Regions from separate parts of the Micromonospora sp. DT44 genome, predicted to be linked through region 1. Evidence: riboswitches for the same ligand, from Rfam matches in the RefSeq annotation. Region 1 holds a riboswitch; each other region holds the start of a gene.
The links. A riboswitch is a leader RNA that binds a small molecule or an ion and turns the genes downstream of it on or off. The one in region 1 is predicted to bind cyclic di-AMP.

Region 1 (7,229 bases):
CGACCGGGCCGCCTTCGACCGGGCCGCCTTCGACCGGGCCGCCTTCGACCGGGCCGCCTTCGACCGGGCCGTCCCCGACCGGGCCGGCGAGGAACGAGCCGCAGAGGTTGGCGCTGACGCCTCCGCGCGGTCGGTCGACCCGCAGCCCGCCCTGCACGGTGGTTCGGACGCGCTGCCCCGCCCAATGGCGGGCGTGACCTCGGCGCCCACGGGATCGGAGCAGCCCCTCCGAGCCGCAGGCTCGGCCAGTCGGGCCCCCCGCGCCCCGCCGGCCTAGCGGGTCAGTCACCGGGGCGGCACGCCGTCCCGCGAGCGCCGGAGTATGGCGCGCCGGGATCTCCACCATCGGCGGCGCCGCCGGGCCGAGCGCCCCGTCACCACACCTGACGACACACCGCCCGCACCCGCCCGTGCGGCATCCCATCGCTTACGTCCTCACGCCGAGGTGTCGATCATGGAAACCGTCGTCTTCTACCAGTTCCTGACCGAGGTGCCCCAGGCCGCCGCCATCTGGTCGGCCCTGTTCCTGCTGGCGCTGACGATCCTCGCCGTCCTGGTGGCCCGCCCGGAGCGGGACTCGCCAGCGGCCGACCCCACGCCGCCGACACCCACCGCCCGCGAGATGGCCGTCGCCGAGATGGCCGACCTGCGCCGGTACGCCGAGGAGGTGGCCGTGGCCGCCGCCCGGGCCGCGCGGACCGCCCGGCGGCGGCGCGCTGACTGGCTGGTCGCTCAGGACGAGGCGCAGCGGGCCTGGACGGCGTACGACGAGGCGGACACGGCCGCCCGTCGGGTCGCCGGTGCCGGGGCGTTGCCGACACCGCGTACCCCGCACACCCCCGCCGAGTACGCGGCCCGGGAGCGGTACCTGCACCGTGCCGCCATGGCGGCGCACTGGCGGGGGGAGTTGACCATGGCTCAGCTCGGCGACGTCTTCGGGCATCGCCGCGGCTGGGACCCCCGCCGGCACCCGGTCGAGCAGGAGACGCTGCTCATCCGGGCGATCCGTGACGCGAGGCTGGCCGAGCACCGGACGGCCGTCGAGCGGGAGCGGTCGTCCTGGCGGGACGCCGAGGTGGCCGCCGAGTCGGCGCGCGTCCTCGCCGAGGAGGCGTACGCGGCGGCGGTCCGGTCGCGGCCGAGCCCGGCGTTCTCCCGGCGCACCGCGACGCGGCCGTCGCGTACGGACCTCGTGGCACGCTGGCGTCCGGCCCGGGCCGGTTGAGCCCGATCTGTTATGTGAGGCGGGTCACCGGCAGCGGAAATCGGGCGGTCGGCATCATCGGCGGCCATTGTGCCCGCGATTGTGGCGGCGTTGCCGGCCACCTGTCCGGTTGTCGCCCGCAGGTGCCGCCGGAACCGGTTGTCCCATCGAGTCACGTCAGCGGCAAAACGCGCAGAAATTGCTGGGCCAATCGATGTTTATGCAGGTGGGCGCGGCTTGGCAGAGTGCGCACCGGCCAGTACTGTCGTCCCGTCCGGTGCGGTTACCGATCGCAGGAGGCGACGCCGCGCCGACCCGCTCAATCGTGATCAACGAACCGGGGACCCACAGTAAGTCCGGGGTGAATCCGCGAGCCACGGCCCGCGGTAGGGCGATCTTCCCGCCCGAATCCGTCAGCTAACCCGGTAGGCGGTGACGGAAGGAGTTCCATCCTCGTGCAGCACCCCTCGACCCTTGCACTGTTCCCCCGCCTCCACGGCGTCGCGGTGTCCCCGCTCATCCGCCTCGTGACGGTGAGCTGACCCCCCGGGTCACCGCACTTCCCGCCCGGCCGCGCCGGGCGTACCCCTGAGCGGTCCACCACCCGCGGGCCCCTGCCCGCGCGCTGGCGCCTGCCCGGATACCGGTCGAGCCCGGTGTGCCGCTCACCCCCGAACCGTGGAGGACCCCGTGAAGCACACCCTGAAGCGCCAGCTCCGTCGCCTCGCGACCGAGCGTCCGTACCAGATCGTCGCCGCCTCCGCCGCGGCCCTCGCGATCGCCACCACCGCCGGCGCCCTGGTCGCCGGCGCCGACGACGCCCCGGACGGCCCGCGCACCCCGACCACGGTCGCCGAGATGCGCAGTGACACCGTCGCCTCCCGTGGCGAACTCCGGTCCGCGGCCCCGTCGGCGAGCGTCGCGCCGAGCACCGCCGCCCCGGCCACCAGCGCCGCGTCCCCCGCCGCGAAGGCCACGAGCAACCCGGACGTCACCCGGAAGCCGACGCCGCCGAAGCCGCCCGCGACGAAGGTGCTCGACTACGCCTACGAGGCGCAGAACACCTACTACAACTGCGGCCCCGCGGCCACCCGCAACGCGCTCAGCGCCAGCGGCATCGACCGCACCCAGGAGGAGCTCGGCGCCGAACTGGGCACCACCGAGATGGGCACCAACTCGGCCGAGGACACCACCCGGGTGCTCAACGCCGAGGTGAAGGGCTCCCCGTACCGCACCCGCATGTTCGCGGGCACGCCCAGCCCGGCCCAGATGGACCGCCTTCAGGCCGACGTGGTCAAGGCCATCACCGATGGTCGGGGCGTGGTGGCAAACGTCGCGGGTGACGCCATCGACACCGAGGGCGGCTATCACTCCTACGGCGGTGGGCACTACATCGCCGTCGTCGGCTACAAGGACAACGGCCGTACCGTGCGGATCGCCGACTCGGCGAACGCCGCCGACCCGGCCTACTGGATCACCACGATCGACCTGGCGAACTGGATCGCCACCCGGGGTTACTCCGCCTGACCAACGCGCGACACCCCACGACGCCGCGGGCGCCGTCTCCCACGAGGGGCCGGCGCTCGCGGCGTTCCCGTGTCGGGGCGCGACGCCGGTGAAGGGCTCTCGTACCGGGCCGCGAACCGTGGGAGACTGCGGCCGTGGTGGATGAATCGGGTGGTCAAGCCGGCCGTGAGCCGATCCTGTTGCTGCTGCACGGCATGGGGGCGACGGGTGACGTGTGGCTGCCCTGGGCGCCACTTCTGGAGCACCACTGGCCCGGCCGGTGGCTGGCGCCCGATCTCGCCGGTCACGGTTGGTCGGCGCCGCTGTCGTCGTACTCCTTCGAGGGTTTCGCCCAGCGGGTCACGCAGGGCCTGGCCTCCGACGACCGCATCGTCGTGCTCGGGCACTCGCTCGGTGGCGTGGTCGGCCTGGCGCTGGCGGCCCGCGCCGCCGGTCTGCCGGTGGACGCGGTGGTGGGCTTGGGCATCAAGGCCGTCTGGGCGCCCGCCGAGCTGGCCCGCGCCGCGGACCTCGCCGCCCGCCCGGTGGGCTGGTTCACCAGCCGCACCGAGGCCGCCCGCCGCTATCTGCGGGTCGCCGGCCTCACCGGTCTGGTCCTCCCGGACCACCCGATGGTCGACGCCGGTCTGCGTCAGGTCGACGGCCGGTGGCGGCTCGCGATGGACAACGCCGCGTTCGCCGTCGGTGCGCCCGACCTGGCCGCGCTGCTCGCGGCGACCGACGTGCCGGTGGTGCTGGCCCGCGGGGAGCACGACCCGATGGTCACGGACGCGCAGCTCAAGGAGTACGGCGTACCGGTCGCCACGCTGCCCGGTCTCGGGCACAACGCGCACCTGGAGGATCCGGCGGCCGTGCTGGCGTTGCTGGACCCGTACCGCTGATCGGTCAGGCGGCTGCGGGCGCGGGCAGTTCCCGGGCCGACGTCAGCTCGCGGCGGGCGGCGGTCAGGAAACCCTCGGCGTACGACTCGGCCGGGAAGTCGCCCAGGTAGCGGCGGCGGGTGACCCAGCGGGCATCGGCCAGCGGGTCGGTGTCCAGCAGGGCCGTGAGTACGGCGTCCACGTTGGACATGTCGCGCCGCAGCACGTAGCCCGAGCCGGCCAGTGGAAAGCGTTCGGTGAACCGGTCGCCCTCGTCACCCATGTCCGTGACGGCGTACGGCTTGCCCGAGTAGAGGTAGTCGGAGATCACCCCGGAGACGTCGGAGAGCAGCGCGTCCGAGCGGTTGACGCAATCGGTCAGGCTCAGCTCCCGGGCGGCCGCGCCGAACACGTGCTGCCGGCCGGTGCGGGCGCGGTCGACGGCCAGCAGTTCGGTGAGCCGGCCCAACTGGCGTGCCGACGCGGGGTTCTGCGTCGTGTACGGATGGGCCCGCAGGATCACCGTCGCGCCACGCCCCAGCAGCCGCCGCAGCAACTCCTCGGCCACGGGCAGCGAGCAGTAGTCGGCGTCGGCGTGGTGCCCGGTCCAGGTCGGGGTGTAGAGCACCATCGGGTGCGCGAGGCCCCGCGTCGGCTCCTGGCGTACCTCGATCGACTCGACCTGGGGACGGCCCACCACGACGAACTTCTCCGCCGGGATCTGCACCCCGGCGCGGGCGTACCGGTCGATCGCCGCCGGCCCGGCCACGAAGATCCGGTCGAAGATGCCCGAGACCGGGTTGGCGCTGGGCGCCTTGTCGCTGTCGCCGTGGTGCAGTTGGACGTGGGTGAGCTGGGTGAACCGGATGCAGTGGCTGTTCTTCGCCCCGTGGTTGACGTAGAAGGCCACCCGCAGGCTCGGCACCAGCGCCTCGTCCATCGCGCGCAGCGTGGGGCAGTAGACCACCGGCGCGTCGGTGGCCGCCGCGATCGGCGCGACGAACTCCGGCTCACGGACCAGCACCAGGAAGGGCCGGCCGATCCGTTCGAGGTACGGCAGCCACATGGTGACCTGGTACTCGGAGCCGGGCGGCGCGGAGAAGTAGAGCAGGAACTCCGGCTCGTGCCGGCGTAGCGCGCGGGCGACCTGCCCACCGCCGGCGGCCGGACGGAACCGTCGCTTGGCCAGGTCCAGCGCGACCGCCCCGGCGGCGGCGGCCACCAGCAGGCTGGCGGCGAGCGCCACGACGGCCGGCAGGGTCAACGCGGCGGCGATGGCCACCACCGCGAGCAGGCCCAGCAGGGCGACGCCGAGTCGGTCAGCGATCAGCGGGGTCCAGGCGCGTACCGGCAGGTTGGCCGCCCGGATCTCCAGGTTGCCCGCGGTACGCAACGGCCCCACCAGCAGCACCAGCCCCAGCAGGACCAGCGCCGTCGCGGCTAGCGCGGGGTCGAAGCCGTCGTCGAGCCGTCGGGAGTAGCCGACCAGGACCGCCGCGGCGATCAGGGCGGTCTCGGCCACCAGGTCGGCGGCCGGTCGGATCCGCTGCTCGGCGGCCGCCGCCACCAGCGCGGCGACGGCCAGCGCGAGGCCCCACCTGGTGCTGCCGGTGAGGGCCAGCACGACGAAGGCCAGCACGGCGAGCCCGGTGCTCAGGCACCGGGCGGCCACCTTGCGAACCAGGTCACCACGCATGTTGCTCCGATCGCCGCCCTCGGTGTCGCGGTGCCGTCGGCGTCAGTTCGCGGACGCCGCGGCCGGCGTCTCGGACCGGTCCGGGCCGGCCTGCGTCGGCACGGACGGGCCGTCTCCCGGCGCCCGGCGTACGTCGATGACCTGACCGGTCAGGTCGGAGATCAACACGTCGAGCGAGGACTGGGCGACGGCCTCCGCGGCCAGCAGGGTGTTCTCCGGCTCCTCGCCGAAGGCCCGCGTACGCATGGGAGTGGCCGTCCGCTCCGGGTTGATGCAGTTGACCCGTACGCCGACGTCGGCCCACTCGTCGGCGAGCGCCTGGGTCAGGTTGACCAGGGCGGCCTTGGTGGACGAGTAGAGGGCGTAGCGGGCCCGACCCCGGGTGTACGAGCTGGAGGTGTAGAGCAGCAGCTGACCCTTGGTCTGCTGCAGGTACGGAAGGGCCTGCCGGGCGATGGTCACCGGACCGACGAAGTTGACCTGCAACACCCGGTCCATCGTCTCCTCGTCCATCTCGGCCAGGGCGCCCCGCTCCAGGATCCCGGCGGTGACCACCACATGGTCGATCCGGCCGGTGGCCTCGAAGGCGGTCGTCAGCGCGGCCTCGACGTCCTCGGCGCGCTCGACGTGGGTGCCCGTGGTGGAGCGGCTGAACGGGAAGACCTGCGCGCCGAAGCGCCGCGCCAGCTCGGTCAGCTCGTGGCCGATCCCGTAGCTGCCGCCGAACACCACGATCGTGCGGCCCGTCAGCTCCTCGGTGTAGCTGCGGTGGTCGGTCAGCCGGGGCGCCTGCGCCGCCGCGAGCTGGAAGAGCTTGTCCGCCAGGTGCACGTCGACCGGGTGGGTGACCTTGATGTTCTCGTCCGAGCCGTCGATCACCTTGATCGGCGTGCCCGGCAGGTACCGCAGCACCACGCCGCAGTCGTCGGTGGCGGCGAAGTCGGGGTCGTCCTCGGCGATCCGGTACGCCGCACGGATCGTGGGGGAGCGGAACGCCTGCGGGGTCTGTCCCCGGCGCAGCCGGGAGCGCACCGGAATGTCGGTGATGCAGTCGTTCTCGTCCACCTGGATGATCGTGTCCGCCGACGGGATGGCCACGTCGACGGCGTCGTACGTCCACAGCGCGTTGACGCACTCGCGCACGATTCGGCCGCTGAGCAGCGGGCGGACGGCGTCGTGGAAGAGGATGTTGCAGTCGGCCGGGCCGACCGCGTCCAGTGCGATCCGGGTGGTCGCGTTGCGGGTGTCGCCGCCCTCGATCACCTGGGTGACCTTGCGCAGGCCGGCCTTCTCGACGATCTGCCGGGCGTCGTCGACGTGACCGGTCGCCATCAGCACGATGATCTCGTCGATCTCCGGAGCGGCCTCGAAGACCGCCAGGGTGTGCTCGATGATCGGCTTACCGGCGATCTTGAGCAGTTGCTTGGGGATGCCGAGGCCCAGCCGGGTCCCGGTGCCGCCGGCCAGCACCACGGCCACTGTCCGCGAGGGCCGCCACGGTGCGGGGGTCTCCGTTGCGGCGTCCGGGCCAGTGGTCTGGTCCTGCGTCATTGCCGGAACCTCACTCTCAGGGTTGCGTTAACGGAAAGTTCCGCCCGAGCGGCGACGGAATGAACCTTAACGCGCGGACCGCGCCGCCCCAACGCGGGCGACGCGGTCCTGGTTGCCGTGTCGATGCCGGTGGTTGGCCGGCACTCTACTTGCTGTTCGCGAACGCCTCGTACGCGCGGATGACCTCGTCGGTCGGGCCGTCCATCCGGATAAGGCCCGATTCCAGCCAGATCGTCCGTTCGCAGGTGTCGCGCACGGAGGAGAGCTGGTGGCTGACCAGGAACACCGTGCCGGCGCCCTCGCGCAGCTCGCGGACGCGCTGCTCGCTGCGCTTGCGGAAACCCTTGTCGCCGGTGGCGAGCGCCTCGTCGATGAGCAGCACGTCGTGCCT
Region 2 (7,229 bases), on a different contig from region 1:
GCGGGGTGCCGGAACCGGCCGGCGGGGTTGAGGGTGTACTCGTTGCGCCGCCCAACCCGGGTGCGGTGCAGGTAACCCTCGGCCTCCAGGTCGGCGACGATGGCCTGGGCGGCCCGCTCGGTGACGCCCACCTCAGCCGCCACGTCACGGAGCCGGGCGGTGGGGTCGCGGGCGATGGCGAGCAGCACATGGCCGTGGTTGGTGAGGAATGTCCAGTTCCGGCCGCCTCCGGCCGTCGTGCTCGCCATCGTGGGGGCCGCCTTTCCGGGATCAACGTATGAAATCTAAATCACGCATATCTTGACGCATCTTGGCGTGCGTGTGACCGTTGAGCGCGAGCCAGCGCCCGCCGCCGGCCCGGTTCAAAAGACCATTGAGCAGGTCAAACGCGTGGAGACGAGGTGCGGGGATGAGCCCTTCCGGTACGCCCGGCGCGCAGCGGGGCACGCAGCGGACCGTCGAGCAGGCGCCGGTCGCCACCGAGCCGGCCCGAGCGTACGCCGAGCTGGTCTCCGGCAACCGTCGCTTCGTCGCCGGAGAGCCGCGCCACCCCAACCAGGATGCCGGGCACCGGGCCGCCGTGGCGGACGGGCAGCACCCCTTCGCGGTCATCGTCGGCTGCTCCGACTCGCGGCTGGCCGCCGAGATCATCTTCGATCGAGGGCTGGGTGACCTCTTCGTCGTCCGGACCGCCGGGCACACCACCGGGCCAGAGGTGCTGGGCAGCGTCGAGTACGCGGTGGCCGTCCTCGGTGCTCCGCTGGTGGTGGTGCTCGGCCACGACTCCTGCGGCGCCGTGCAGGCGGCGCGCGAATCGGCGGCCACCGGCATCGCGCCACCGGGACATCTCCCAGCGGTGGTCGACGCGGTGCTGCCCAGCCTGCGACGAGCCACGGCCGAGGGCGTGCACGACATCGACGGCATCGTCGACATCCACATCGCGCAGACCGTCGAGACGCTGCTCGGGCAGTCGCCCGTGCTGGCCGACGAGGTGGCGCGGGGGCGGTGCGCGGTGGTCGGGATGTCGTACCGGCTCGCCGCCGGGGCGGTGCGACCCGTGACCCCCGTACCGGACGGAGCCCCGACGGGCGACGAGCCCTCGGACGACCCGGCCGCGACAACCGCCGCCTGACGCGCCGAGGGCCGCCCCGCCGGACGGCGGGACGGCCCTCGCACTGCTGAGCGTCGGATCAGAGCAGCGACATGTGTACGTGGTCAGTGTGGTTCGACGGCCCGCTGTACGACTTCCAGCCGGTCGCCGGGAACCAGATCTGCCGGTTCCAGATCACGTAGTAGATGCCGAGCCGGTCGGCGTTGCGGATGAGGAACGCGGCCACGTTGTTGCCGTACATCCGGGTGTCGTTGTTGTGCCACGGGCTGAAGCCGCTCTTCTGCAACGACCAGTCACAGGCGCGACCCTTCGGGTGCTCGTACGGTCCACCGTTGCGGTGGCAGCCCACGAACCGGTTGAACCCGGCCCGCTTGACCTCCTTGTACGCGTGCAGCGTGCGCGGCGTGACGCAGCCGGAGGTGGTCGGGTCCTTCTCGCTGCACGACTGCGCCTTCCAGTCGCCGTCGGCGGTGCGACCCGGGCCGATCCGGGCGACCGGGGAGGTGGCGTCCACCAGGCCGCCGGTGAAGCCCTCGCCGCCGACCAGCGCGAGCGCCTTGTCCGCGTCGCGCTTGTCCTTCGCCATCAGCGCGGTCTGCTTCTGCTGCTCCCGTACCTCGGCGTCGAGGGCCAGCTTGGCCTCCTCGGCGCGGGACTTCACCGTGTTGACCTCGGCGAGCTTCTTCTCGTTGACCATGTTCATCTCGTCGAGCGCCGCGGCCCGCTGGACGAACGAGTCCGGTGCGTCGGCCTCCAGCAGCATCGCGATCGCGCCGACCCGTCCGGTCCGGTACGACTGGGCGGCGATCTGCGCGACCTGCGGGGCCAGCGCGGCCAGGTCGGCCTTCGCCCGCTCGACCTCGGCCGCCAGTTCGAGCTGCCGCTTCTTGGACCTGTCCAGTTTGGACTTGGCCGCCACGTAGTCCCGGTTGGTCTGCTCGATGACGTCGGTGAGCAGCTTGGGCTCGTCGCCGTCCTCCTCGTGCCCGGACGGTGTGGGGGTCGTCGGGGCGGCGTGGGCCGGGAGAGGGCCGGCGAGCACGGTCAGCGCAGCGAACACGGCCACCACGGGCGTCAACCAGCGGCGTAGGGGTGCCGTCACAATCTTCCCTTCCGTCGACCGCCGACCGGGTTAGCTGACGGGTTCGGGGCGGAAGTGGCCCCTACCGCTGTCGCGGATTCACCCCAGGTACCTGGGTCCCCGGCTCGCCGGTTGGCGATTGGGCGGTGGCACCGCAGGCGCCGCTGCGCGCCTTCGTCGGTGACCGGCAGCGAGGTTACCCGAGAGTCCACCGCCTCAGCTACGTCCTGATGCCGACTAAAAGCGTCATTTCGCCATGGCGTTGAGTGACCAGTGACGCGGTTCTCAGGGCGGGTGCCCGATCCGGTCACGCTGAGGAGTGTCACCATGCCGTATCCGTGCTCCTGTTCGGCTCTGGCCACCCGGTGGTGGCGGTGGATGGGGGTGTGTTCCGCTGTGGATCGGGCCGGTCGGCCCGATCCGCCGGCGGGGAACTGAGAGCGGCGAGCGCCTCCGCGCGGTCCGCGCGGGGGCGCGGTGGCACGGCGTCCGCACCGGGCGTGGCTGTCGACCCGGCTGCGGTCACCACTGCGGCCAGCCCGGTGGTGAGGGGTACGGCGGCGATCAGGCCGAGCGTGGCGACCGCGCTGCGGACGATCTCCTGTGCGAGGAGCTCGCTGGTCAGAATCTGCCCGATGGGGCGCGAGTCGGCGGTGAGCAGAAGCAGCAGCGGCAGCGACGCGCCCGCGTACGCCAGGACGATGGTGTTGACGGTGGAGGCGATGTGGGCCCGGCCGACGCGGTTCGGTCACCATCCGGGTCACCGTGCCGTGGTGGCGCGGAAGATCCGCGCCACCGCCGCTCTTCGGTGCGCCGTCCCGTGGCCACAGCACCACGGCGGCGACGACGGTGGCCACGAAGAGCGGTACCACCGTCGCGACGAGGATCCGTCGTACCCGGGGCGGGGCGGGGCGGGACGAGCGGAATGGCTGTGGTCGGAACCCAATGCGAGAGACTCCCAACGATCCGGTGCGGGGTACGTGCCGGCGGCCTGTGCGGTTCAGTTCCGCCGGACGAACGTGGGCGCGAGCGCGTCGGTTCGCCGCCTGACGACCTGGCAATCACGGAGAGTGATGAAGTGACCCGGTCGGCGCCGTACGGGGCCGCGCTGTTGCAGCGCCGTCGCCCGTCTCGGCGGCGGGATCCGGTGGGTCATCGCCGGACGATGCTAACCAGCGCCCCGGGGTGACGCAGGATGTGCGGACGTGTCGGGGGAGTCGAACCGCCGACACCGCCCCGGCCGGGGCGGGATGGTGGGGTCATGCCTGAGCCACCCGCCGAGCACCGACAGCACGACAAGCGCGCCGGGCACGACAAGCACGCCGGGCACGACCCGGCCATGTTCCGTCGCCGGTTCTGGGTCTGTCTGGTGCTCACCGTGCCGGTGGTGCTGACCAGTGACCTGGTGGTGGACCGGCTCGGGCTCCGGCTGGACGTGCCAGGGCGCTCCTGGGTGGGGCCGGTGCTCGGTTCGGTGGTGTTCCTCTGGGGTGGCTGGCCGTTCCTGGTCGGCGCGGTACGGGAGATCCGGGACCGCGCGCCGGGCATGATGCTGCTGGTCGCGATGGCGATCACCGTGGCGTACACCGCGTCGCTGGCGACCAGCCTGGGTGCCTTCGACCTGGACTTCTGGTGGGAGCTGGCCGCGCTGGTCACCATCATGCTGCTCGGGCACTGGCAGGAGATGAAGGCCATCGGGCAGGCCCGTGGGGCGCTCGCGGCACTGGCGGCGCTGCTGCCCGACGAGGCCGAGCGGGTGGCGGCGGACGGGCGGGTCGAGCGCGTGCCGGTCGACGGGCTGCGGGTCGACGACGTGGTGCTGGTCCGGCCCGGGGGTCGGGTGCCGGCCGACGGCCGGGTCGTCGACGGCGACGCGGAGTTGGACGAATCGATGATCACGGGTGAGTCGCGCCCGGTCGCCCGGTCGGCGGGCGATCGGGTGGTGGCCGGCACGGTCGCCACCGATTCGGCGATCCGGGTCCGTGTCGAGGCGCTGGGCGACGAGACGGCGCTCGCGGGCATCCAGCGCATGGTCGCGCAGGCGCAGCGCTCGGGCGGGCAGGCTCAACTGCTCGCCGACCGGTTCGCCGCCGCGCTGTTCTACGTGGCCACCGGTACCGCCGTGCTCACCCTGGTGGTCTGGACCGCGCTGGGTAAGCCCGATGAGGCGGTGGTGCGTACCGTCACCGTGCTGGTGATCGCCTGCCCGCACGCGCTCGGCCTGGCCATCCCGCTCGTCGTCGCGCTCTCCACGGCGCTGGCGGCGCGAAGCGGGATCCTGGTCAAGGACCGGCTCGCGTTGGAGCGCATGCGGACCGTCGACGCGGTGCTGTTCGACAAGACCGGCACGCTGACCCGGGGCGAGCACGAGGTCACCGACCTGGTGACGGCCCCCGGCGTGGACCGCGACGAGGCGTTGCGGATCGCCGCCGGCGTCGAGTCCGACAGCGAACATCCGCTGGCCCGGGCGATCGTGGCGGCGGCCGGGACGGGTGGGCCGGCCCGTGCGGACGGCTTCCGCTCGCTTCCGGGCCGCGGGGTGCGGGCCACCGTCGACGGTACGGAGTACGCCGTGGGCGGGCCGACCCTGCTGCGCGAGCGGGGTGGACCACTGCCGGACGAGGTACGGCAGGCGACCGGCCGCTGGTCGTCACGCGGTGCCGTGGTGCTGTATCTCCTGCGGTTGCCGGACACGGTGCTCGGGGCGTTCGCGCTCACCGACGCGGTGCGGCCGGAGGCCCGAAAGGCCATCGCCGAGCTGCGGGCGGATGGCGTCCGCACCATCGCCATGATCACCGGGGACGCGCGGTCGGTGGCCGAGTCGGTCGCCGCCGATCTCGGCTTCCGGGCCGGGGTGGACGAGGTCTTCGCCGAGGTGCTGCCGGCCGACAAGGACAGCCGGGTGGCGGAACTCCAGCGGCGCGGGCTGACCGTGGCGATGGTCGGTGACGGGGTGAACGACGCGCCGGCGCTGGCCCGCGCTGACGTGGGCATCGCGATCGGGGCGGGCACCGACGTCGCGATCGAGTCCGCCGGGGTCGTGCTGGCGTCGTCCGACCCGCGCGGCGTCGGGGCCGTGATCCGGCTCTCCCGGGCGTCGTACCGCAAGATGCGGCAGAACCTGGCCTGGGCCGCGAGCTACAACGTGGTGGCGCTGCCACTGGCGGCGGGGGTGCTCGCCGGTGCCGGGGTGGCGCTGAGCCCGGCGGTGGCGGCCGTGCTGATGTCCGCGTCCACCATCGTGGTGGCGCTCAACGCGCAGTTGCTGCGCCGGGTCCGGCTCGACCCGGAGCGGACGTGACGTTCAGCCGCGCTTCATGAGTCGGCCGACGGCGGCCATCATCTCGGTGGCCATCTCGTCGGCCCGGCCCTCGGCTGCCCCCTCGTGCATGCAGTGCCGGGCGTGCCCGTCGAGCAGGCCGAGGGCCACCTTGTCGAGCGCGGCCTGGATCGCGGAGATCTGGGTGAGCACGTCGATGCAGTAGCGGTCCTCGTCGACCATCTTCTCGATGCCCCGGACCTGCCCCTCCACCCGGCGTAGGCGCGCGAGCAATTGGTCCTTGCTGGCGGTGTACCCGCGGATCGGTGTGGGTGCGGTCATGGCGACGAGGATAGCGTACCCCTGGGGGGTATGGTAATGTCCGTTCCTGCCGTCATACCCCCACCGGGTACCGGTACTACGAGAGGAGACGTCCGATGGTCGACACGACGTACCAGGTGCAGGGCATGACCTGCGGGCACTGCGTCAGTGCGGTCAGCGCCGAGGTGGGCGCGATCGAGGGCGTACGCGACGTGCGGGTCGACCTCGCCACCGGCCAGGTCACCGTCAGCAGCGAGCAGCCCGTGGACAACGAGGCCGTCCGGGCCGCTGTCGACGAGGCCGGCTACGACCTCGTCGAGGCGTGAGCGGAGGTCCGCGATGACCACCCTGACCAGGCTGGGCGCGTTCGCCCTCGGTCTCGCGGCGGTCTTCGGCGCGGCGTACGGGGTCGGTCGGGTGGTCGACCCGGCCGACCCGGTCGCGCAGAGTCGGCCGGACGTCGCCCACACCTCGGGCCCCACCGCGAGCGGCGAGGTGGCCGACCTCGTTCCCGGCGGGTTGCTCGTCTCCGACCGGGGCTACACGCTCCAACACCTCAGCGCGCCCGCCGGCCAGTTCGCCTTCCGGATCGACGGGCCGGACGGTCGGCCGGTCACCAGGTACGACGTGGCGCACGACAAACGGATGCACCTGATCGTCGCCCGCCGGGACCTGTCCGGCTTCCGGCACGTCCACCCCGATCTCGCCCCGGACGGCACCTGGCGGGTCGCCACCCCGCTGGCCGGCGCCGGGCAGTGGCGGGCGTTCGCCGACTTCACCCCGACCGGGGGCGAGCCGTTGACCCTCGGCGTGGACGTGACCGTCCCCGGCGAGCTGACCGAGCGGACGCTGCCCGCCCCGGCGGCCAGCACCACGGTCGACGGTTACACCGTCACCCTGGCCGGCACGCCGCAGCCGGGCCGGACCTCGGCGCTCACCCTGACGGTGAGCCGTGCCGGGCAACCGGTCACCGACCTGGAGCCCTACCTGGGTGCGTACGGGCACCTGGTGGCGCTGCGTCGGGGCGATCTGGCGTACCTGCACGTGCACCCGGACGGGACGCCCGGCGACGGACACACCCCGCCCGGCCCCGCCGTCACCTTCCACGCCGAGGTGCCCTCGGCCGGCGCCTACCGGCTCTACCTCGACTTTCAGCACGGTGGGCGGGTCCACACCGCCGAGTTCACCATCGTGGCGGGCGCTGCCCCGGCCGCGACGGGCGAGCCGACACCGACCGGCGGGGCCGACCACGGCACCGCCGGGCACGGGCACGACTGACGGGACTGGACGATGACCACCACCAGCAGCAGACCGCTGCCCGAGGCGCCGAACCGGATCGAACTGGCGATCGGGGGGATGACCTGCGCCGCGTGCGCCGCGCGGGTCGAGAAGAAGCTCAACCGGATGGACGGGGTGAGCGCCACCGTCAACTACGCCACCGAGAAGGCGACCGTCCG
Region 3 (7,229 bases), on a different contig from region 1:
CGACGAGATCGAGGCGCAGATCGACAAGAAGTGGGAGGAGTTGGAGCCCACGATCGAGCAGTACAACAAGGTGCGGGCGCAGCTGAAGGTCAACAAGAGCAAGTCTGCCGCGCTGCAGAAGAAGATCGAGCCGCTGGCCCTGCAGAGCGAGCTGGCACTCAACCGGGTCGGCGACCTCGCTTCCCGCTACTACATGTCGGGCCCCTCGCAGGAGATCGGCGCGCTGCTGATCAGCGCCAAGCCGGACACGCTCACCGAGCAGCTCACCCTCCTCGACCGGCTCGCCTCCCAGGAGCGCAAGCAGGTCGAGGGTGTGCTCGCCGTCCGGGCCAAGTACGACGGCGAGAAGCAGAAGCTGGACGCGCTGATCGCCACCCAGACCAAGCAGCAGAACGATCTGGCGGCCAAGAAGAAGCAGATCGACGCCGAGATCAAGAAGCTCGAGGCGTCGATGCCCAAGACCACGGTCAAGACCGCCGGCTGCCCGACCATCAACGGTGTGGTCTCCGTGGCGGCGCAGAAGGCGATCAAGACGGCCTGCCAGCAGGTCGGCGATCCGTACGTCTGGGGCGCCACCGGCCCGAACTCGTTCGACTGCTCGGGGCTGACCCAGTACGCCTACAAGTCGGCCGGGATCTACCTCACCCACCACACGGGTGATCAGTGGAACGAGGGCAAGGCCGTCTCGCGTGCCGACGCCCGTGCGGGTGACCTGGTCTTCTTCTACTCCGGCCTGAGTCACGTCGGGCTGTATCTGGGTAACAACCAGATGGTGCACGCGCCACGCGCCGGCAAACCGGTGATGGTGTCCAGCATCAACACCATGCCGGTCGCCGGGTTCCGCCGACCTGGCTGATCCCCAGCACGCACGACGACGGCCCCCGGTCACCTCGACCGGGGGCCGTCGTCTTTCCTCAGCGGGGTGCGCCCACCGGGGACGGCAGCAACTGCACGTCGGCGAGGTCGACGTACATGATGCGATGGCCGAACTGGATCTGCGCGTACCGGTTCTGGCCCCGGATCACCGTCCAGTCGCCGGGCGAGGAGCCGTCGAACGTGCTGGCCCGGTAGTACTCGCCGGGCAGCACAGCGCCGACGGCGTAGCGCTGGCCGGCGGCGAGGGTGTACTGCAACGGTGAGATCGCCTGGTAGGGCACGCCGGCCGGGTAGGCCGCCTGCTCCGGGTACGCCCGCCCGTAGACGGGGATCGTGGCCCGGCCGGGTTTCGGCGTGACCACCATGCCGACGGTCCAGGCGGCCGTCGGCGCGGACGCCGGGTTGTGGAACCACGCCCGCTGCCCGAGGTACCAGATGGCCGTCCAGTCACCCTGTCGACCGGCCAGGGCGTACGTCTGGCCGGCGGACGCGCGGGCCCTGTGGTCCGACACGTCCATCGTGTTCGGGGTGCCGTCGGGGCGCAGCGCGATGTCGTTGACCAGCGGCGCGTCCGGGGCCGGCGCGGTGCGTAGCACCACCGACGAGGAGCCGCGTGGCGCGCACGGCGTCCCCGGGGTGACGCATCCGGTGAACGCCGGCTGGTTGGTCGCGTAGTCGGGGTCGATCCGGACCAGCCCGGTGGCCGGGGTGCCGGTGTCCAGCCGTGGGGCGTGCAGCAGGTCGAAGTAGTGCGTCCAGTCCCAGTAGGGCCCCGGGTCCCAGTGCATTCCACGGACGGTCGACGCGGTCGTGCCGGGCACGTTGTCGTGGCCGATGATGTGCTGACGGTCCAGCGGGATGCCCAACCGCAGCGCGAGGTGCCGAACGAGCTTCGCGGACGTCCGGTACATCGCCTCCGTGTACCAGGTGCCCTGCGCGGCGAAGCCCTCGTGTTCGAGCCCGATCGACTTGGCGTTGACGTACCAGTTGCCGGCGTGCCAGGCGACGTCCCTGGTCTTGACGTGCTGGGCGATGTGCCCGTCCACCGAGCGCAGCGAGTAGTGCCAGCTCACGTAGGTCGGGTCCTGGACGAGTTGCAGGGTGGTCGCCCAACTCGCCTCGGTGTCGTGGATGACGATGTACTCGATCTTCTGCCGGTCGGGCCGGTCGGACAGGTCGTGGTTGCCGTAGTCGCCGTCGCCGAACGCCGCGTAGGGTGCCGGGATCCACTCGCAGGACACCGTGCTCGGGCACTCCAACCCGTCCGGGCGGGCGAGTCGCCGCAGTCCCAGTCGGTCCAGCCAGGACCGCTCGGGTCGTACCGCCCGGGCCGGCAGCGTGACCCGCTGGCCGTCGTCGGTCACCCGCGTCTCGCCGGCGCCGATCGTGGTGAAGACCTCGTCGGCGAAGGCCGCCGCGGCATCGGCGCTGTCCGCGCCGGCATAGCGGGCCACCGCGCCGTACCAGGTGGCCGGGTCGGTGCCGACTCCGACCGGGGCGCCGACCTCCCGTTGGTACGCGGCCAGCAGCGCCGCCCCACCCCGGAGGTTCGTCGTCGGGTCGGTGCGCAGCGCCTCGGCGGTGGCGCCGGTGAGCGCGGCGGCGGCGTCCACGGTCTGCAGTGCTGCGCTCGGCGGCGCGTTCCCGGTGGCGGGCGCCGGTGCGAGAGCACGACGGGACTCGTCGCCGCGCGGATCCTCGCCCGGGGCGTCGTGATGACCGCTCCGCGGTAGGGCGGCCACCTGCCGGGCGTCGGTCAGGTGCATCGGGCCGTAGCCGCCGCTGGTGCTCGGCGTGCCGGCGTTGCTGTCCCAGCGGGACTCCAGGTAGGAGACGCCGAGCAGTACGTCGATGGGTACGCCGTACTCGGTCGCCGCGGCGGCGTACTGCTGCTGGCGGTCGGCGGCGGGGGCCGCGGTGGCCGGGCCGGCGGGCAGCGGTACGGCCGCCGTGGCGGTGACGAGCGCGACGGCGAGCAGGGTCGGACGTTTCATCGAACTCCCTACATGTCAACTGGTGTCGGTGCCGTCACCTTCGTCCTGCCCGGGAGTCCGCGTCAATACCTTTCCATGTTTCGAAACGTACGGAAGGAAATCTTCACATCCGCCCGATGGCCCGCTGCAATCGGTACGGAGTGTCACGGCCGCACGGGTTGCGGATCGGTAACGGCCGTCTCTACTCTGGTCTTTCGTCGGCCCGGTAGCAGGTCTGCCCACCCCGGGCGGTAACGGACCGACACCGCCGAGTCGCTCGCGAGCGAGCCGGGGACCCAGGTTCCTCGGGGTGAATCCGCAGTTCCTGCGGTAGGGCGCCCACTTCCCGCCCGAACCCGTCAGCTAACCCGGTAGGCGGTCAGGAAGAAGGAGTACGGAACCCGGTGGCCCTCCAAGCCCCGCGGCCGTCGTTCGGACGGTCGGCTCCGGCCGACCCGACGTCGACCGTGCCGCGTCCACGCTGGTCCCGCTTCACCACCGCACTCGCCGCCCTGGTCGGCGTCGCCGTCGTCCTGACGGGCAGCGCCACGGTGGCCCACGCCGACCCGTCCGTCGCCGAGATCGAACGCCAGATCGACGAGGACTGGAACAAGCTCGAACCGATCATCGAGCGGCACAACGCCACCCAGTCCGACCTGGCCCTCAAGCGCAAGCAGGCCGACGCGCTCGCCGCCCGCATCGGGCCGCTGGAGCGCCAGGTCGACGCCGCGATGAACAAGGTCAGCGCGCTGGCCGTGCGCGCGTACATGGGTGAGAACCTGTCGACCGTCAACACGATGCTCGGCAGCCGGTCGCCCAGCGAGATGGTCGGTCAGCTCGAAATGCTCGACCGCTTCGCCCACAACCAGCAGGAGGACGTCCGCCAGGTCGCCGACCTGCGCAACGAGCTGGCCCGGCAGAAGGCGCCGCTGGACGAGATGGTGGTCCAGCTGACCCGCACCGAGGCCCAGTTGGCGGCGAAGAAGAAGCAGATCAACGAGGAGATCGACCGGCTACAGAAGCTGCGCCTCAAGGTGTACGGCAGCGGCGGCGGCGGTTCGCTGCGCCCCGCGCCCTGCCCGGCCAGCTACCCGGGTGGCGGTGCCGGCATCGCGGTCAAGTTCGCCTGCGCGCAGATCGGCAAGCCGTACGTGTGGGGCGCCGAGGGTCCGGAGTCGTACGACTGCTCCGGGCTGATGCTGGCCGCCTGGGCGAAGGCCGGTGTGTCGCTGCCGCACAACGCCGCCGCGCAGAGCCGGGTCACCAAGAACGTCAGCAAGGGCGACCTGCGCCCCGGTGACCTGGTCTTCTACTACAGCGACATCCACCACGTCGGCATGTACGTCGGCAACGGCTGGGTGGTGCACGCCTCCCAAGCCGGTGTGCCCGTCAAGATGAAGAAGGTCGACGACGGGCCCGTCCACAGCTACGGTCGCCCCGGCTGACCGACGCGGGACGCAGTCAGGGCCCGTCGCGATCCGCTCGCGGCGGGCCCTGCGTCGTCTCCTAACGCGTCGGCCAGGCGCGCCAGTTCTGCCAGGAACGACTCGGCGTCGGCCCCCGCTGACCCTGGTAACGCGACCCGTAGACCACCGAGCCGTACGGGTGCTCGGCGGGCGACGAGAGCCGGAAGATGCAGAGTTGACCGATCTTCATGCCCGGCCAGAGGGTGATCGGTAGGTTCGCCACGTTGGACAGCTCCAGCGTGACGTGCCCGGAGAAGCCCGGGTCGATGAACCCGGCGGTGGAGTGCGTGAGCAGGCCGAGGCGGCCCAGCGAGCTCTTCCCCTCCAGTCGGCCGGCGAGCTGGTCGCCGAGCGAGATCACCTCCAGAGTCGAGGCGAGCACGAACTCTCCCGGGTGCAGCACGAACGGCTCGCCGTCGGGCACCTCGACCACCGAGGTCAGGTCGTCCTGCTGCATGGCCGGATCGATGTGGGTGTAGAGATGGTTGTTGAAGACCCGGAACAGCCGGTCGAGTCGTACGTCGATGCTGGAGGGTTGGACCAGGGTGGGCTCGAACGGCTCCAGGCCCAGCGTGCCGGCCTTGATCTCGGAGACCAGGTCACGGTCGGAGAGCAGCATCGGACCACCATAGCGAGGTGGGCGGTGACCAGCGTGTCGAGGTCGCTCCTCGTACATTTGTTCGATAGAATGCCCGCATGGCTTCCTGGTCCGATTTCGCCGCCGACGAGCCCCGCCTCGCCGACGGCATCCGCGTTCTCCTGCAGCAGTACGGGCCGGGCTTCGGCTATCTGGCCACGGTCCGTGCCGACGGTGGGCCCCGGGTCCATCCGGTCTCCCCGGTCATCACCGACGAGGGTCTGTTCTGCTTCATCATCGACTCGCCGAAGCGCCGGGACCTCGAACGGGACGGCCGATACGCACTGCACTCGTTCCCTCCGGAGGAGAGCGACGACGAGGCGTACGTGGCGGGTCACGCCTGGCCGGTCACCGACCCGGTCCGGGTGGCCCGGCTGGCGCAGAGCGCCCGGGCCGAGCCGCGGGCCGACTGGCGGCTGTTCGAGTTCACCGTCGACGTGGCGATGCTGACCCGTCGCGACCAGCACGGCCTGGGCATCGCCGTGGGGCGTCCGGCCGTGCAGGTCTGGCTCGATCCGCAGACCCCGCCCGCGGCGGCCGCGGCTTCCCCCGTACCGCAGACGCGCCCGACCCGTCGCAGCCGCGACGTCCAGTGCACGGCCGCCTGACCACGGCCATCGAAAAACGCCGGTGCCGGCTCCGTCGTGACGGAGCCGGCACCTGGTGTACGCGAGGAGTTAGGCCGCGCGGTACGCGTTCCACGCGGTCAGCATGCGGCTCGCCTGACCAGCGGTGAACTGGTACATGCACGAGTCGTAGGTGTAGTCCATGAAGTTGGTGATCGGGTCCAGGCCGGTCGCCGAGCAGGTGTTCCGACCGGTCGGGCACTCGTACGCGGGCGACGCCTCGGCCGGGGTGTCGCTGACCCCGTCACCCGAGCCGCCGCAACCACCCTGGAAGGTGTGGTAGAGGTTCAGCCAGTGGCCCACCTCGTGGGTGCCGGTGTCGCCTTGGTTGTAGTTGGTGGCGGTGCCACCCGGCAGCGACTCGCTCAGCGCGACCACGCCATCCATGCTGTTGAGCCTGCGCTGTGGGAAGGTCGCCCAGCCCAACAGGTCGTCGCTCAACTCACCGAGGTAGATGTTGAGCGTGTTCTTGCCGCCGACCCGCAGCGACGACTTCATCGACCGCTCCGCCGACGAGCCGTCGACGATCGGGTACCACGACGGGTTCGTCACCCGGTTGATTTTGTCGAGGCGGAAGGCGAAGGCGGTGGCCGCGCCGCCGGTCCCGCCCGCGTAGGCCTGGTTGAGCACGCTGATCTGCGAAGTGATCATCGAGTCGGGGATGTTGCCGCCGGCCCGGGTGCTGTCCTCCTGGATCACGTGCACCACCACCGGGATGGTGACCGTGGCTGCCAGCGTCGTGGCGCCGGCGCCGGCCCGGTAGTTGGCCCGCTCGCGCAGCGCCGCCGCGAGGTCGGCGTCCCGCTCACGGACCTGCTTGGCGGTCAGCTCGTTGGGCTCGTGCAGAGCTCCCGCGCCGGGCTTCGCCCGGGCGTTGGCGTGGCTGTCGGCCGGCTCCGCGCAGGCGCCGCCAGGTGCGGCGGAGAAGGCCGAAGCGGCCGGAACGACGCCCACCGCAGCGGTGCTGAGCAGCAGCGCGAGAGTTGTCGACGCGACACCGGCGACACGCCGGGTCAGCAGGTTGGGACGGAGTCCCATGGGCCCACCTCTTTCTGGCGGCGCGGCAGGGGGTGTGTCACGCCGTGGCTGGGAACGTGTGGCAGACGTTACAACTCATCGACGCATTTGAGAACGACCATATGTTGCCGTCTGGAAACTTCTTCGGAGGTGAGCGGGGGCGGTCGGCGTGTGGGGGTGGCTGGGTGCATGGCTGCGACGACTCGGGTACAGTGGTGCCGCCCGCGGGTGTAGTTCAATGGCAGAACATCAGCTTCCCAAGCTGACAGTGCGGGTTCGATTCCCGTCACCCGCTCCACGATCGAGGCCCTGGCCAGGACGACAGTCCAGCCAGGGCCTTCGACGTTCCATGATCAAGGCTGGGTTGTCGTGCAGCCGTTTGGCATAAGTTGCAACTTGCTGGCCTGGGAGCTCCGGTGCTTCGCCCACTCGCCGGTCCACGCCGCGAGGTCGTGCACCCATCCATCTGGCCTCTGCTCGGCCTTGACGTTCCACTTCGCGGCGTTCATCGCGGCGAAGGCGTCGAGCGCATCGCCGCCGACCGCGGTCCAGGCGGGAAACTGCGCCAGCCACTCCTCGGCCTGCGCCGGGCTGTGACCACTACCTATCAGCCACTGCACGAGTAGAGCCAGCT
Region 4 (7,229 bases), on a different contig from region 1:
ATCCGCTCCGGCTTACTGCGCCGGTCCAGCAGGTTGGTTCCGAACATCGTGGTTACCTCCTCAGGTGCCGAAGCCGCCGGCCACTTCGGACCTCGGCGTCCGTCCAGCGCGACACGGTTCGCTGACTGCGCAGTGCCCCGGGCCGGTCGCGCGCAAACCCGGCCCCGCGTGGCGCACCCGCCGGGGTCAGCGCACCGCCACCGCGGCCACACCGCGGGCGAAGTCGTCGTCATCGTCGTCGTCGTCGTCTCCGCCGCCGAAACCGCAGGCCAGTACGAGGGCGAGTAGTAGACCGACGCCGGCCAACCCGGCCAGTCGCTTGATCATCGAAGGTCCTCTCCGTCACGGTGGGTGTCCCGGGCCGATGCTAGGAAGCGTCGGCAACCACGCTGGCGGGTCCGACCGCGACACGCCGGTCCCACGCGGGGCGGGTGTACGGGACGGGACGGATGTCGGGCTTGCCGGACCGCGACCGCTACCCTGGTCCGGCGACGCGTCGGTTCCGACCGAGCGTCGACTGATCAGATAACGAAAAGTATTGAATGATCAGATGCCGAAAAGTGGGGATATGGGCGACTTTGTCCGCTCGGATCCGTGAATTGCTCATCCCGAGGGGTGGCGACCGAGGCCGTTGGAGGAATACTCTCGGTCGCGGCCCGCGTACTGATGAGGCGCCCGGGGGACGGGCGGGTGGAGGTGCTCGCGTGAGCCTGTCGATCGTGAAGTCGGTCCTGTCCGGTGGTGTCGTCGAGATCGCCCCGCGGGGTGAGATCGACGTCGACACAGCGTACGAGGTGCGTGAGGCCATTGCGGAGGTGCTGGCCAAGAGCCGCCCGCTCCGCATCGAGCTGAACATGAGGCTGGTCACCTTCATCGACTCCGTGGGCATCAGCGCCATGGTCGCCGGCTTCCAGACCGCCGAGGTCAGTGGCGTCAAGCTGGCCGTCACCGAGCCGAGCCGGTTCGTGCACCGTCAGCTCTGGGTGACCGGCCTGCTCGGTCTCTTCGGCGCGCCGGAGCCCTACTTCGCCGGGGCCGCCACCCCCGAGGTGCTTCCCGGCGCCTGAGGCGCGGGCTGCCACCGTCAGGCCTGCTCGTCCAGACCGGTCAGGGCCACGTCGGTCACCTCGCTGACCGCCCAGATCGCCGTGACTGACGCGTACCCGGCCGTCGGCGTCCACGGCGGCGTGTCCCTCTTCGTCACAACCGGTGATTTCCCATCAGCCGACCGTGGTGGGAACGCTGCGCGAATGCCGGGACAACGCAGGGTGTCCGTCCGGCCGTTGCCACCCCGCGCGGCGTACGGGACGATCGTGCGACCAGCGACGTCGGGAGACGGTGTGCTCAGCAGCGATACCTTCAGCTACTCCGTCCAGGCCCGCTGCTCAGTCGCCGAGGCGGCGGCGCTGTTAAGCGACCTGACCCGTCAGGGTGAACTGCATCCCCTGATCGTGCGGGTCCGCGAGGTGCCGCCCCGCCCGGGCGCCCGCGCCAGCTACACGATCAACGACAGGCTGGTCGCCGGCCCGCTGCGCTTTCGCACCACGTACCACGCGGACATGCTGGTCAGCGAGCCCGACGAGATCGTCACTGTGGCCCGTCAGTGGCCCGCCACCACGGTTCGCAACCACACCCGGCTGCGCGCCGAGCCGGACGATCTGGTCCGCATCGACGTCGACATCACCCTGCGCGCGCCGACACCCCTGTTCCGGTACGCCTTCAATCAGGCCCGCGCCGCCCACCTCGCCCTGGCCGCGCGCCTCGGCGCGGTCCTCGACAACCCCGCGCCCTGAGCCCATAAGCCGTCGAGGGTGGCTGCGCGATCAGGCGCGCGTCGCGCCGACCGCCGCGCTGCGGCGGGGTTGGCTGGGTCGGCGTCCCCAGGGCTTGTACGTCGACAGCACCGTCGCGATGATCATGAGACTGGTCGACACCGCGGGCGCGATCACCAGGTCGGCGCGATCCCGCGCCGGTAGCGCGGCGCCCAGCGCGCCGGCGTGCCGCAGGTTCGGGGTGAGCAGGAACAGCACCAGCCCGACCATCACCGTGGTGATCACGAGCTTGATCACCACCCAGCGGTAACGCAGCAGGCCCCAGGGGGTGAGCAGCGCGCTGGCGACACCGACGAGCCACACGAGCACGCTCAGCGGCGCGAAGAGCACGGTGCCGACGAGCCCGGCGACCGGGTAGACCACCGCCGGGTCGGCGCCGCGCTGTGCCGCGATGCCGAGCGTGAGCAGCACCAGGTCGGCCCCGAGCCAGCCGAGAGACGTGACCAGGTGCAGGGTGAGCAGGGCCTTGCGGGTGCGGGGCGCGATTCGCGGCATACCCGAATGCTCCCGGTCCGACCCCGCGTGGTCGTCCGACCAGCGACGACGTCCGGGGTACGCCCGCTGACGTACCCCGGACGGCGTCGGTGGTCAGTACACCGACAGGTGCACGTGGTTGGTGTGGTCGCTGGAGGGGTCGCCGTTCCCCCCGCTGTACGACTTCCAGCCGCTGCTGGGCAGCCAGATCTGCTTGAACCAGATCACGTAGAGCACCGCGAGCCGATCCGAGTTGCGGATGAAGTACGCGGCCAGGTTGTTGCCGTACGTCTTGTCGCCGCCGCTGGCGATCCCGCCGAAGCCACCCTTCTGCGCGGCGAAGTCACAGGCCCGGCCCTTGGGGTGCTCGCCCGAGCCGCCGTTGCGGTGACAGGAGACGTACCGGGTGAAGCCGGCGGCCTTGGCCTGGTTGAGCGCGTGCAGGGTGCGGGGGGTGATGCAGCCGCTGGCCGGGGTGGGGTCGTTGATGCTGCACGACTCGGACGGCCAGGAGCCGTCGGAGTTGCGCGGTGCGGGCTGGGCGTTGGCGGTGGAGGTGCCACGGTTGGAGCCGGTGTCGGTGTCGGTGTCGGCGCTGGCGCGTGCCTTGTCGTTGGCGACGGTCAGGGCCCGCTCGGCCTGCTCCTTGCGCTTGGCCATCACCTCGACCTGCTTACGCTGCTCCCGGATCTCGCCGTCGAGGGCGACGCGGGTGCGGTTCGCCTCGTCCCGGATCGCGTGCAGGTCGCGCAGCACCCGGTCCTCGTTCGCGGCCACCGCGTCGAGGGCGGCCGCCCGGTCCATGAAGCCCTCGGGGGTGTTGCTGTTGAGCAGGGCCGAGACGGTGCTGAGCCGGCCGGTGCGGTACGCGACGCCGGCGATCTCGCCGACCTTGCCGTTGCGTACGGTCATCTCGGCCTCGGTGTCCTTCAGTTTGACCGCGAGCTGCTGTTGCCGCTGGATGGAGGTGTCCAGCGCGCGCTTCGCGTCCAGGTAGCCCTTGCTGGCCGCCTCGAGCTGGGCCCGTAGCGCCGGGGTGCCGCCCTCCTCGTCGCCGTCGGGCGCGGCGGCGGCCCGCAGGCCGCCGGGTGCAGCGGCGGTGGCGGCGCCGACTGGAAGCGCGACGCCGAGGGTGACCATCATGACGATCAGTGCCGCAAGCCGGGCGGCGGGTGGTCGTGCTGGTGCCACTACGCATGTCCTTCCGTCAGCCGCCGACCGGGTTAGCTGACGGGTTCGGGACGGAAGATCCCTACCGCTGACGCGGATGCACCCCAGGAACATGGTTCCCCGGTTCGCCCTGTCGGGCGATTAGGCGACGGCCGCCACCGGCGCCGGGAGGCGCCGCCGGGTGGTGGCCGGGACAGAGCCTACCGGTGCTGGTGGGGTCTGTGCAGCCGATGTTACGGAAGGTGCCTGCACCTTCACGAAGGATGACGGTCACCACTCGACGGAACCGCAGGCGCCCGGGGCGGCACCGGGCTCGGTCTGCAGCGTGGCGTGCTCGATGCGGAAGTCGTCCCGCAGGGCGGTACGCGCCGCGGTGAGCACCGCGCCGACCTCCGCGCCGGGCGCCATGGTCAGGTGCGCGGAGGCCACCTCCATGCCCGAGGTGAGCGTCCAGACGTGCAGGTCGTGCACCTCGACCACGCCGGGCACCGCGGCCAGTCGGTCGTGCACGGCGGTGACCTGGAGGTGTTCCGGGGCGGCCTGCACGAGGATGCGTACGGCGGCCCGCCCCAGCCGCCAGGTGCGCGGCAGGATGAACACGCCGATCGCTACCGCGACCAGCGGATCGGCCCACCACCAGTCGGTGACGGCGATGAGCAGCGCGGCGCCGATCACGCCGAGCGAGCCGAGCAGGTCGCCGAGCACCTCCAGGTAGGCACCCTGGAGGTTGATGCTCTCCCGGGCGCCGGCGCGCAGCAGCCCGAAGGCGACCACGTTCGCGAGCAGGCCGAGGATGGCCACCGTGAGCATCGGACCACTGAGCACCCGGTGTGGGTCGCCGAACCGGCCGATCGCCTCGATCACCACGTAGATCGCCACGCCGGAGAGCAGGACGGCGTTGGCCAGCGCGGCGAGCACTTCGAGGCGGTAGAGCCCGAAGGTGCGTTGCGGGTCGCCGGTGGCCCGCCGCGTAGCGGTGATCGCGGCGAGCGCCATCCCGATGCCGAGCACGTCGGTGAACATGTGCCCGGCGTCGGAGAGCAGGGCCAGTGAGCCGGTGTGGAAGGCGGTCACCGCCTCGACCACCATCAGGGCAGCGAGCAGTCCGAAGGCCGCCCAGAGCCGTCCCCGATGCTGGTGGGCGGCGTTGGCGACCGAGCCGTGGTGGTGGTCATGTCCTGCTCCCACGAAACCCACCCTCCGACGCCGCCCGGGACGCGGTCAAATATATGCTCACATCGCTATGTGTGCAAGTGTAAGGCGAGGGCCGGCCTACGGGCGATGCCAACGCGACGGTCAGCCGGTCGGGTCGACGGTGGTGAGCCGCTGAGTGGCGCGGGAGAGCGCCACGTAGAGCGTGCGTACGCCGGAGCCCGGATCGGCCCGGATCTCGCTGGGGGCGACCAGCACGACCCCGTCGTACTCCATGCCCTTGGCCTCCAGGCTGGTCACCACCTGCAAGCGCGTCGAGCCGAGCGCGTCGAGCCAGCCGGCGACCTCGTCGCGGCGGGTGACCGGCGTGATCACCCCGACCGTGCCGTCGACCTCGCCCAGCAGGCCGGTGGCCGCCTGCACGGCCGCGGCCTGGAGCCCGGCGGGCGGCACCACCAGCTCGACCGGGTCGACGCCGGTGGAGCGGACGGCCCTCGGCAGGGGCAGGTCCGGGTAGAGCCGGCGGATCTCCGCCGCCGCCACCGCGAAGATCTCCGCCGAGTTGCGGTAGTTGGTGGTGAGCGTGAACTCGTGCCGTTTGCGTCGGCCCAGCGCCTGGTCGCGGGAGCGGGTCAGCTCCTCGGGGTCACCGGTCCAGGCGGTCTGCGCCGGGTCGCCCACCACCGTCCACGAGGCCAACCGCCCACGCCGACCGATCATCCGCCACTGCATCGGCGAGACGTCCTGCGCCTCGTCGACAACCACGTGCGCGTACTCCCGGTAGTCCTCCGGCCGCTCCCGGGCCGCCGCGCGGGCGGCCCGCTGCCGGTCGGCGGCGGTGCTCAGCTCACGGACGCCGCCCGCGAGCTGGAACGGGTCGCGTCGGGCCCGCGCCGGTTTCACCGGCTTGCCGAGCAGCGCGTCCAGCTCGTCGAGCAGCGCCACGTCCGCGATGGTCAGGCCCGCAGTGTCCAGACTCTGGTACGCCGTGCCGAGCAGCCGGATCTCCGCGCCGGAAAGGATCCCGCCGGCGTACCGGCGCAGCCGTTCCGGTCGAGCCAGCCAGCCGAGCACGTGCCGGGGGTGCAGGCGTGGCCACCAGGCCTTGAGGAACTCCCGGAACTCCGGCCGCTCGGCGATCTCGCCCTCGAAGGCCCGCTGCTCGGGCAGCCGGCCGATGTTCACCCGCCGGGCCTGCGCCCACAGCGCGGCGAAGACACCGTCGAAGCCGGCGCGGCGAACCTCGTTGCGCCGGGCGCCCCGGTGCAGCGCGCGGTCCCGGATCGCGTCCAGCTCGCGGCGGTCCAACCGCAGCAGCCCTCCCCGGTAGAGCAGCCGCAGCTCGCCAGGAGCCCCCGGCGCCGCGTCGCGGGCCGCCCGTTCCAGCACCCGGCGCATGCGCAGCGAGCCCTTCACCGCCGCCACCTCGGGCGGATCGGTTCGGGTGGCCGTCATCCCGGGGAACAGGGTGCCCAGCGAGTGCAGGGTCGCGGTGTCCTCACCGAGCGACGGCAGCACCGAGGCGATGTACTCGACGAAGACGGTCGACGGCCCGACCACCAGGATGCCGCCACCGGCGTACCGGCTGCGCTCGGTGTAGAGCAGGAAGGCCGCCCGGTGCAGGGCGACCGCCGTCTTGCCGGTGCCCGGGCCGCCCGCGACGATCGTCACCCCGGAGCCGGGCGACCGGATCGCCTCGTCCTGCTCCCGCTGGATCGTCGCCACGATGTCGCGCATGCCCCGACCGGTCGCCCGGGAGAGGGTGGCCAGCAGCGCGCCGTCACCGACGACCGTCATCTGATCCGGGGCGGCCTCCGGATCGAGCAGGTCGTCCTCGATACGGGTGACCCGCTCGCGCTGGGACTGGATGGTGCGGCGACGCACCACGCCCAGCGGCTGCGCGGGGGTGGCCTGGTAGAACGCCGACGCGGCCGGCGCCCGCCAGTCGACGACGAGGGTGCTGGCGTCCTCGTCACGGATACCGAGCCGCCCGACGTGCAGCACCTGCCGGTCGCGCAGGTCCAGGCGGCCGAAGACCAGCCCTTCGTGTTCGGCGTCGAGGGTGTGCCTCCGTTGTGCCGCGTGGAAGACCATCGCGTCACGTTCGACGAGCGCGCCGAACGTGCCCACCCGCGCCATCCGGTAGCCGTCCCGCTCGGCGCGCACCGCCGACTGCCGCAGCTCGGCCAGTCGGGCGTACACCCGGTCGAGGTGCCGCTGCTCGACGGCGATCTCCTGCTCCAGGGCGGTCTGGTCGGTCAACGCACGCTCCTTCGATGTCGCCGGCAAGCGGCGCGAACCGCGCGGGCCAACCGCAGAAGGGTACGGCCCCCGACCCGACCCGCCGCGCCCGAGGTGCGCGAACGTGCTCAGCGACCCGCCGCGACGGCGCTCACGACCGGCCCGTGCGGCGGCGGCGCGGCGCTCGGCCCGGTCCCGTGCGGCGCGGGTGCGGCGCTGGGGCCGGGCCCGTGCGGCGGTGCGGCGAGCACCCGGCCCAGGACGCCGGTCAGGGCCGCGTTCACCTCAATCGGACGCTCCATCATCAGCATGTGGCCGGCGCCCGGGCAGACGGTCAGCTCGGTGGCCGGCAGGACGGCG

Region 2: linked by a shared signal. The riboswitch ahead of ACLQ25_RS06255 (coiled-coil domain-containing protein) and the one ahead of ACLQ25_RS00865 (C39 family peptidase) in region 1 are both predicted to bind cyclic di-AMP.
Region 3: linked by a shared signal. The riboswitch ahead of ACLQ25_RS07455 (NlpC/P60 family protein) and the one ahead of ACLQ25_RS00865 (C39 family peptidase) in region 1 are both predicted to bind cyclic di-AMP.
Region 4: linked by a shared signal. The riboswitch ahead of ACLQ25_RS20995 (coiled-coil domain-containing protein) and the one ahead of ACLQ25_RS00865 (C39 family peptidase) in region 1 are both predicted to bind cyclic di-AMP.

What each region holds. Positions count from the first base shown of each region.
Region 1 covers NZ_JBNCKS010000001.1:189,963-197,191, forward strand. The annotation lists gene ACLQ25_RS00855 (hypothetical protein) at 1-277, shown strand, start outside; gene ACLQ25_RS00860 (hypothetical protein) at 455-1,225, shown strand; cyclic di-AMP (ydaO/yuaA leader) riboswitch at 1,511-1,651, shown strand; gene ACLQ25_RS00865 (C39 family peptidase) at 1,883-2,731, shown strand; gene ACLQ25_RS00870 (alpha/beta fold hydrolase) at 2,866-3,612, shown strand; gene ACLQ25_RS00875 (CDP-glycerol glycerophosphotransferase family protein) at 3,617-5,287, opposite strand; gene ACLQ25_RS00880 (D-ribitol-5-phosphate cytidylyltransferase) at 5,330-6,838, opposite strand; gene ACLQ25_RS00885 (ABC transporter ATP-binding protein) at 6,984-7,229, opposite strand, start outside.
Region 2 covers NZ_JBNCKS010000007.1:117,671-124,899, reverse strand. The annotation lists gene ACLQ25_RS06265 (helix-turn-helix transcriptional regulator) at 1-248, opposite strand, end outside; gene ACLQ25_RS06260 (carbonic anhydrase) at 410-1,132, shown strand; gene ACLQ25_RS06255 (coiled-coil domain-containing protein) at 1,191-2,213, opposite strand; cyclic di-AMP (ydaO/yuaA leader) riboswitch at 2,218-2,348, opposite strand; partial or broken gene ACLQ25_RS06250 (YibE/F family protein) at 2,515-2,934, opposite strand; gene ACLQ25_RS06245 (heavy metal translocating P-type ATPase) at 3,454-5,493, shown strand; gene ACLQ25_RS06240 (metal-sensitive transcriptional regulator) at 5,497-5,793, opposite strand; gene ACLQ25_RS06235 (heavy-metal-associated domain-containing protein) at 5,889-6,098, shown strand; gene ACLQ25_RS06230 (hypothetical protein) at 6,112-7,050, shown strand; gene ACLQ25_RS06225 (heavy metal translocating P-type ATPase) at 7,063-7,229, shown strand, end outside.
Region 3 covers NZ_JBNCKS010000009.1:56,385-63,613, reverse strand. The annotation lists gene ACLQ25_RS07465 (NlpC/P60 family protein) at 1-856, shown strand, start outside; gene ACLQ25_RS07460 (N-acetylmuramoyl-L-alanine amidase) at 915-2,870, opposite strand; cyclic di-AMP (ydaO/yuaA leader) riboswitch at 3,106-3,241, shown strand; gene ACLQ25_RS07455 (NlpC/P60 family protein) at 3,254-4,294, shown strand; gene dcd (dCTP deaminase) at 4,356-4,934, opposite strand; gene ACLQ25_RS07445 (pyridoxamine 5'-phosphate oxidase family protein) at 5,012-5,560, shown strand; gene ACLQ25_RS07440 (zinc metalloprotease) at 5,630-6,616, opposite strand; tRNA gene ACLQ25_RS07435 (tRNA-Gly) at 6,820-6,893, shown strand; gene ACLQ25_RS07430 (phosphotransferase family protein) at 6,949-7,229, opposite strand, start outside.
Region 4 covers NZ_JBNCKS010000036.1:51,918-59,146, forward strand. The annotation lists gene ACLQ25_RS20970 (hypothetical protein) at 1-47, opposite strand, end outside; gene ACLQ25_RS20975 (hypothetical protein) at 187-327, opposite strand; gene ACLQ25_RS20980 (STAS domain-containing protein) at 705-1,067, shown strand; gene ACLQ25_RS20985 (SRPBCC family protein) at 1,341-1,793, shown strand; gene ACLQ25_RS20990 (hypothetical protein) at 1,824-2,327, opposite strand; gene ACLQ25_RS20995 (coiled-coil domain-containing protein) at 2,421-3,497, opposite strand; cyclic di-AMP (ydaO/yuaA leader) riboswitch at 3,503-3,634, opposite strand; gene ACLQ25_RS21000 (cation diffusion facilitator family transporter) at 3,747-4,664, opposite strand; gene ACLQ25_RS21005 (HelD family protein) at 4,773-6,890, opposite strand; partial or broken gene ACLQ25_RS21010 (alpha/beta fold hydrolase) at 7,106-7,229, opposite strand, start outside.